One region of the Modestobacter sp. SYSU DS0657 genome, then DNA from elsewhere that is predicted to be linked to it. Evidence: predicted binding sites of a transcription regulator. Region 1 holds the regulator's gene; the other holds the start of a gene.

What was found. Region 1 encodes LexA, which represses DNA repair genes until DNA is damaged. Its sites were predicted from a motif close to TCGAACANNTGTTCGA; they were not measured.
Region 2: ACI79A_RS04890 (DUF222 domain-containing protein) is a predicted target of LexA. The motif match lies at 1,871-1,886, and genes of this name have one in related genera.

What each region holds. Positions count from the first base shown of each region.
Region 1 covers NZ_JBJHAG010000009.1:15,974-19,373, forward strand. Annotated here, with positions in the region: gene ACI79A_RS07775 (phosphatase PAP2 family protein) at 1-16, shown strand, start outside; gene ACI79A_RS07780 (hypothetical protein) at 1-1,052, shown strand, start outside; gene lexA (transcriptional repressor LexA) at 1,097-1,912, opposite strand; gene ACI79A_RS07790 (LysM peptidoglycan-binding domain-containing protein) at 2,160-2,702, shown strand; gene nrdR (transcriptional regulator NrdR) at 3,015-3,400, shown strand, end outside.
Region 2 covers NZ_JBJHAG010000004.1:171,583-174,982, reverse strand. Annotated here, with positions in the region: gene ACI79A_RS04905 (class I SAM-dependent methyltransferase) at 1-756, shown strand, start outside; gene ACI79A_RS04900 (PaaI family thioesterase) at 797-1,222, shown strand; gene ACI79A_RS04895 (VOC family protein) at 1,363-1,740, opposite strand; gene ACI79A_RS04890 (DUF222 domain-containing protein) at 1,890-3,400, shown strand, end outside.

The DNA of each region.
Region 1 (3,400 bases):
CCGGCCGCACGCGTAGCCGCGCCGGCCGCCGTTGCCTGGCGGACGGGGCGCTCCTCGCCCTGCCCGCGGCGGTCCTGCTCGCGGTCCTGCCGCCATCGGCGGCGCTCGCCGAGGAAGCCGCGCCGAGCACGCGCTGCACCATCACCGACCCGCGGCTGCCGGAGATCTCCGGCCTGGCCAGCGCCGGGGAGACGCTCCTGGCGATGAACGACGGTGGTGACCGGGCGGAGGTCTACGTCCTCGACACCTCCTGCGCCGTCGCGGAGGTGCGGTCGGGGAGCGTCGACCCGTACGACCCCGAGGACCTCGCCCTGGCCGCGGACGGCACGGTCTGGCTGGCCGACATCGGGGACAACAACGCCGCCCGGGAGACCGTCGCGCTGATCGGGCTGCGCCCCGACGGCAGCACCACGCTCACCCGGCTCACCTACCCGGACGGGGCGCACGACGCCGAGGCACTGCTGCTGGCGCCTGACGGCACGCCGTACCTGGTGACCAAGGAGGTGCTCGGCGCCTCCGGCGTGTACCGCCCGGATGCGCCGCTGGCCGACGGGGCCACGGTGCCGATGACCCGGGTGGTCGGGCTGGGCCTCACCCTGACCGGCACGCCGGGCGGGCCGGTCGGCCGCGCGGGGCAGCTGCTGGTGACCGGGGGCGCGGTGTCGGCGGACGGGCAGCGCATCGCCCTGCGCACCTACACCGACGCCTACGTCTGGACGCTGACCGGTTCCGACGTGCCCGGCGCGCTGTCCGGCGCGCCGGGCCGGATCGCCCTCCCCGACTCGCCGCAGGGTGAGGCGATCACCTTCGCGGCGAACAACCGCGACCTGCTGGTCACCAGCGAGGGGCTGCCGGCGCCGGTGACCCTGGTTCCGGTGCCGGCTGAGCAGGCTACGAGCACCCCGATCGATCCGGCTCCCAGTGCGGGACCGACCGGGGAGCTGGTGACCGCGGCTCCCGGCGTCGCCCCGGTGACGGCCGGCATCATCGCGGCCGGGGTGGCTACCGTGTTCGTCTGGATCGGCGGGAAGATCCGCCGCCGGCGGGAGTGACCGGCCGCCGGCGGGAATGACCCGGCCGGCGGCCGACGGTGGCGTCAGACCCGGCGCAGCACGGTCACGACCCGGCCGAGGACGGTGGCGTCGTCGCCGGGGATCGGCGCGTAGGCCGGGTTGTGCGGCAGCAGCCACACGTGCCCGTCGCGGCGCTTGTAGGTCTTCACGGTCGCCTCGCCGTCGATCATCGCCGCGACGATCTCGCCGTTCTCGGCGGTGGGCTGCTGGCGGACCACCACCCAGTCGCCGTCGCAGATCGCGGCCTCGACCATCGAGTCACCGGTCACCTTGAGCATGAACAGCGTGCCCTCGCCGACCAGTTCGCGCGGCAGCGGGAAGACGTCTTCGACGGCCTGCTCCGCCAGCACCGGGCCACCGGCGGCGATGCGGCCCACCAAGGGCACGTAGGTGGGTGCCGGGGCGCCCGCCTCGTCGACGCCACTGCCCGCACCGGCGGCGGCGAGCACATCCGCCGAGGCGTCGGCACCGGCGGTCACGCCCTGCTCGCCCGGCAGCCGGACGTCCAGTGCGCGCGGCCGGTTGGGGTCGCGGCGCAGCCAGCCCTTGCGCTGGAGCACCGAGAGCTGGTGGGCGACCGAGGAGGCGGAGGAGAGGCCGACGGCCTCGCCGATCTCGCGGACCGAGGGCGGGTAGCCCCGGCGTTCGATGGAGTCGCGGATGACCTCCAGCACCCGGCGCTGGCGCTGGGTGAGCCCGTCGCCGGCCTCGCCGCGGTCGGGGAACTCGCGCACGGCCGCACCCCCGGTGTCCGCTGCGGGCTCCGCCGCCTGCCCGGCCGGGCGCCTGCGTCGGCTCGACCCCTTGCGCTCGTCCGCCGTCCGGCCGTCGACCGCCATGTGTCCTCCTCGTCCGGCTGCGCGCGCAGCTGCCCGGTGGCATCCCGCCTGCCGGGGCGGGGTGGGACGCCGTCGTGGTCTCCCTGCGCACGGTAGCGGCTCGACGGCGGGTGTTCAAACACGTGTTCGAACACGCGCCGTGTCGGTGCACTCCTGTCGGTGCCGTGCGGTAGACATCGCACAGACGTTCGAATCGAACAGGCGTTCGAGGTCGCACCCGAGGGTGCCTGCTGTGAGGAGTGCACCGATGGTCATCGCCGAGTACCCGGACACCACCGTCGCCCCGCTCCGCCCGCCGCTCCGGCTGGTCTCGCCGGCGCCGACCGCCCGGGCGGGGTCCGCTGGCCGGGTCGGGCCCCGCCCGGCCCGCCGCTCGCAGGTGCGTCCTGGTGGGCGGCCGATGTCCTCACCGGGGGGCGCGGTCGCGCGGCCCGTCCGCGGTGGCGACTGCGGCCCGCCCCGAGCCGTCGCTCCGTGCCCGTCGGCCGGGGAGTGGGCGGAGCTGCCGCTGCGACTCACCCGCCGCGGCCGGCGCGCGGTGGCGGCGCTGTCGGTGGCGGTCGGCCTGGGGGTGGCGGTGGGCACGCTCGCGGTGGTCGCCGACGGGGAGCCCGCGCTGCAGTTGGCCGGCGCCGGCACGGTGGTGGTCCAGCCCGGCGACACGCTCTGGTCGATCGCCGGCGACCTGGCGCCGGACGAGGACCGGCGCGCGGTGGTCGACGCGATCCTCGATCGCAACGACCTCCAGGACGTCGTGCTGCAGCCCGGTCAGGTGCTCGAGCTGCCCTGATGAGGTGCGGCGGGCCCGTCGCCGGGGCCCGGGCTGTGACGGATGGGTGCGCGAGCGGCGGGCGGGTCAGCTGCGGAACACGACACGCACGACAGGGCTTGCACACCTGTAGGGGTGGCCGTACGGTTCCACCACAACATCTAGTGCTTACACGGATGTAAGTCGTCCACAGCCGCTCCACACGTTCTCCCCGGGCCATCCACCGGATGTCCCCGGAGCAGTCCACAGGAGCGGTCCACGGGCCGGTGTCCCACGGTGTCACAGCACCGCGGTGATCCCGGTCGCGACACCTCGGGAGGAGGTGGACCGGCAGTGCGTTGCCCCTTCTGCCACAACCCCGACAGTCGCGTCATCGACTCGCGCGAGACCGACGAGGGCGCGACCACCCGGCGGCGGCGTTCGTGCCCCGGCTGCGGGCGGCGGTTCACCACCGTCGAGGAGGCGGTCCTCGCCGTCGTGAAGCGCAGCGGCGTGAGCGAGCCGTTCACCCGCGCGAAGGTGGTCGCCGGTGTCCGCCGCGCCTGCCAGGGCCGTCCGGTCGACGAGCACCAGCTCGCGCTGCTGGCCCAGCAGGTCGAGGACGCCGTCCGCGCCACCGGGTGTGCCGAGATCCCCAGCCACGAGGTCGGTCTGGCGATCCTGGGCCCGCTGCGCGACCTGGACGAGGTCGCCTACCTCCGCTTCGCCAGCGTCTACCG
Region 2 (3,400 bases), on a different contig from region 1:
CCCGACGTGGGCCTGGAAGCCGCACAGGAGGCGAAGCTGGACCTGATCTGCCGCAAGCTCGGGCTGCGTCCGGGCATGCGCCTGCTCGACGTCGGCTGCGGCTGGGGGTCGATGGCCATCCACGCCGCCGGCCGCTACGGCGTGGACGTCGTCGGCATCACGCTGTCGGAGGAGCAGGCGCGACTGGCCCGCAAGCGGGCCGCGGACGCCGGGCTCACCGACCGCATCGACATCCGGGTGCAGGACTACCGCACGGTGACCGATGGGCCGTTCGACGCGATCAGCTCGATCGGCATGGCCGAGCACGTCGGCCGGGACCAGATGCCGGCGTACGTGGCGCAGCTGCGCGGCCTGCTGCGGCCCGGCGGGCGGCTGCTCAACCACGCGATCTCCTGGAACGCCGGGACGGCGACGTGGAACCCGGACAGCTTCATCGCCCGGTACGTGTTCCCGGACGGCGAGCTGCTGGGGCTGGGCGAGATGGTCGGCCTGCTGGAGTCCCGGGACCTGGAGGTGATCGACGTGGAGCCGCTGCGGCAGCACTACGCGCTCACCCTGCGCGCCTGGGTGGCCAACCTCGAGCAGCACTGGGACGCCGCCGTGGCCGCCACCAGCGAGGGCCGGGCCCGGGTGTGGCGGCTCTACATGGCCGCCAGCGCGCTCGCCTTCGAGAAGGGCGACATGGGCGTCAACCAGGTCCTGCTGCAGAAGACCGGCGGCGACCAGCCCCCGCTGCGCCGCACCGACTGGCTGTGAGGCCGTGCGCGTGTCCCGCGTGAGCATCCAGCAGCGGCTCGTGCCCGAGCTGACGTGCTTCGGGTGCGGGCCGGCCAACCCGCGCGGCCTGCAGCTGGCCAGCTTCCCCACCGAGGACGGCGTGGTCGCCGAGTTCCTGCCATGGGCGGAGCACGACAACGGGCTGGGGTTCCTCAACGGCGGCATCATCGCCACGCTGCTGGACTGCTCCAGCGCGGCGGCGGTGCTGCACGAGGCCGACCATCGCGGCTGGGGTGCGCTGCCCGGCGCTGCGCTGCCGTACGTGACGGCGGGGCTGGACGTCAGGTACCTGCGGCCCGCCCCGCTGACCGAGCCGGTGGCGCTCACCGCGGTGGTCACCGAGGCCGACGAGGCGGCGATGACCGTCGACGTCGCGCTGCTGTGGGACGGCAAACCGCGGGCGACCGGGGTCGCGCACTGGAAGCGCTGGCGTCCGCGCGCCTGACCCGGTCCGCCGTGGTGGACGGCTCTGCCCCCTCAGCCGTGGTGGACGGCCCTGACCCCTCAGCCGTGGTGGACGGCCCTGACCCCTCAGCCGTGGTGGACGGCTCTGCCCCCTCAGCCGTAGTGGACGGCCCTGACCCCTCAGCCGTGGTGGACGGCCTCGATGTTGTGCCCGTCGGGGTCGCGCAGGAAGACGGCGTAGTAGCCGGGGTGGTACTCGGGCCACTCACGCGGCGCGTGCAGCACTTCGGCACCCGCCGACCGGGCGGCGTCGTGCACCGCGTCGACGGCGGCCCGGTCGGGCGCGCGGAAGCCCACGTGCAGCTCCCGGGTCTCACCGCCGTCGGCGGGGCTCAACCAGAAGTCGGGCACGCCGTCGGTGCCGCACAGGCCGACGACCGACTGCTCGCCGGCGGGGAAGCGCACCGCTTCCCGCAGGCCGATGGGCGCGAACGCCCGCAGGTAGAACGCCACGGCCGCCTCGACGTCGGCGACCTGGACCCCCAGGTGGTCGAGCATGCCGGGACCGTAGCGCCGCCGCGGGTCGCTCGGGCACCCGTCGAACGCCAGTGGCCCGAGATCTCCTGCCCTGGGGCCACCGGCGTTCAGTTCCGCACGGTCACGGCCGCTGCCGCGAAAGTGTCGTACCTCGAACGTATGTTCGGTTCGTGTCGCGGAGGCGTGGTTCGAGCGTGGTCGAGGGGCTGGTCCTCGACTGGACGCTCGAGCACCCTGTCGAGCCCTCCCGGCTGCCGGCGGCGTGGCTGAGCGATGAGGAGTTGGCCGAGGAGTTGCAGCGGGTGCAGCGGCGCCGCGCGCAGGACACCGCCTACGAAGCCGAGCTCATCCTCGCCCTGGCCGCCGACCGTCCGGGGTCGGCTGATCCACCGCCGGACCATCCGGGTGCGCGGCGGGCGGGGTGGACGGCGCAGCCGGCCGACGGTGAGGTGAGTGAGTTCTTCACCGCCGAGCTGGCCACCGTCTTGAACGTGGGCCGGGGGACGGCGGCCATCCGGCTGACCCGGGCGTTGACCTGGGCCCGGAAGCTGCCGGCCACGTTCGCCGCGCTGCGGGCCGGGGAGCTCGACGAGCGCCGCGCCCAGCAGCTCGCCGACGCGTTGCAGCACACCAGCGCCGAGGTCGCCGGCCGGGTGGAGGACGCGCTGCTGGGTGAAGCGACCGACGTGTCGGTGACCGGGCTGGGCAAGCGCGCCACCGAACTCATGCTGCGGTTCGATTCGGCCGCGGCCGAGGAGCGCCGGGCGGAGGCGGAGAAGGCCGCCGACGTGTACGTCTATCCCTCCGCTGCTGATGGGCGGGCGGTGCTGGCCGCGGACCTGCCGGCCGACGAGGCCGCCGAGTGCCACGATCTGCTCGACCAGTTGGCCCGGATGCTCAAGTCCGACGGGGATGACCGGCCGATCGGGGCGCTGCGCACCCACGTGCTGTCGGCGCTGGTCCGTCGCCCCGCCGACCACGGCCTGCCCACCGTGGCGGCGAACCTGACCGTGACCGCCGCGCTGGCGGCGTTGGAGGGCGGCAGCACCGCGCCGGGTGAGGTGAACGGGCTACCGATCACCGCCGCCCACCTCCGCGACCTGCTGGCCCGGATCGGGGCGCTCGGGCTCACCGCCCCCGACGGCGGCACGCTCACCTACTCGATCACCGGCCCCGACGGCGAACTGCTGGCCACCATCACTCCCGCGGAGCTGGCCCGGCTGGCCAAGCGCGGCTGCCCGCAGCACCCCGACGCCGGCGACCGCGGCAGCGGCAGCGGCAGCGGCAGCGGCAGCGGACCCTGCGGGTGCGCCGTGCTCGGCCCGCCACCGGCGACCACGAACCACCGGCCCACCGAACGGCAGCGCGCGTTCGTCACCACCCGCGACCGGCGCTGCCGGTTCCCCAACTGCGGCCAACGCGTCGGCTGGGCCGACCTCGACCACGTCGTCCCCCACGCCTGCGGCGGCGCCACCGACTGCACCAACCTCTGCTGCCTGTGCCGCAGCCATCACCGGCTGAAGACCTTCGCCCCCGGCTGGCGGTTCGCCATGACCCCCGACGGCACGTTGCGGGTGACCACACCGTCCGGCGTCACCCGCACCACCCGACCGCCCGGCCTCCGACCACGGGAGCCCCAACCCACCCAACGACCCGGCGGACCCGAGCCACCACCTTCCGG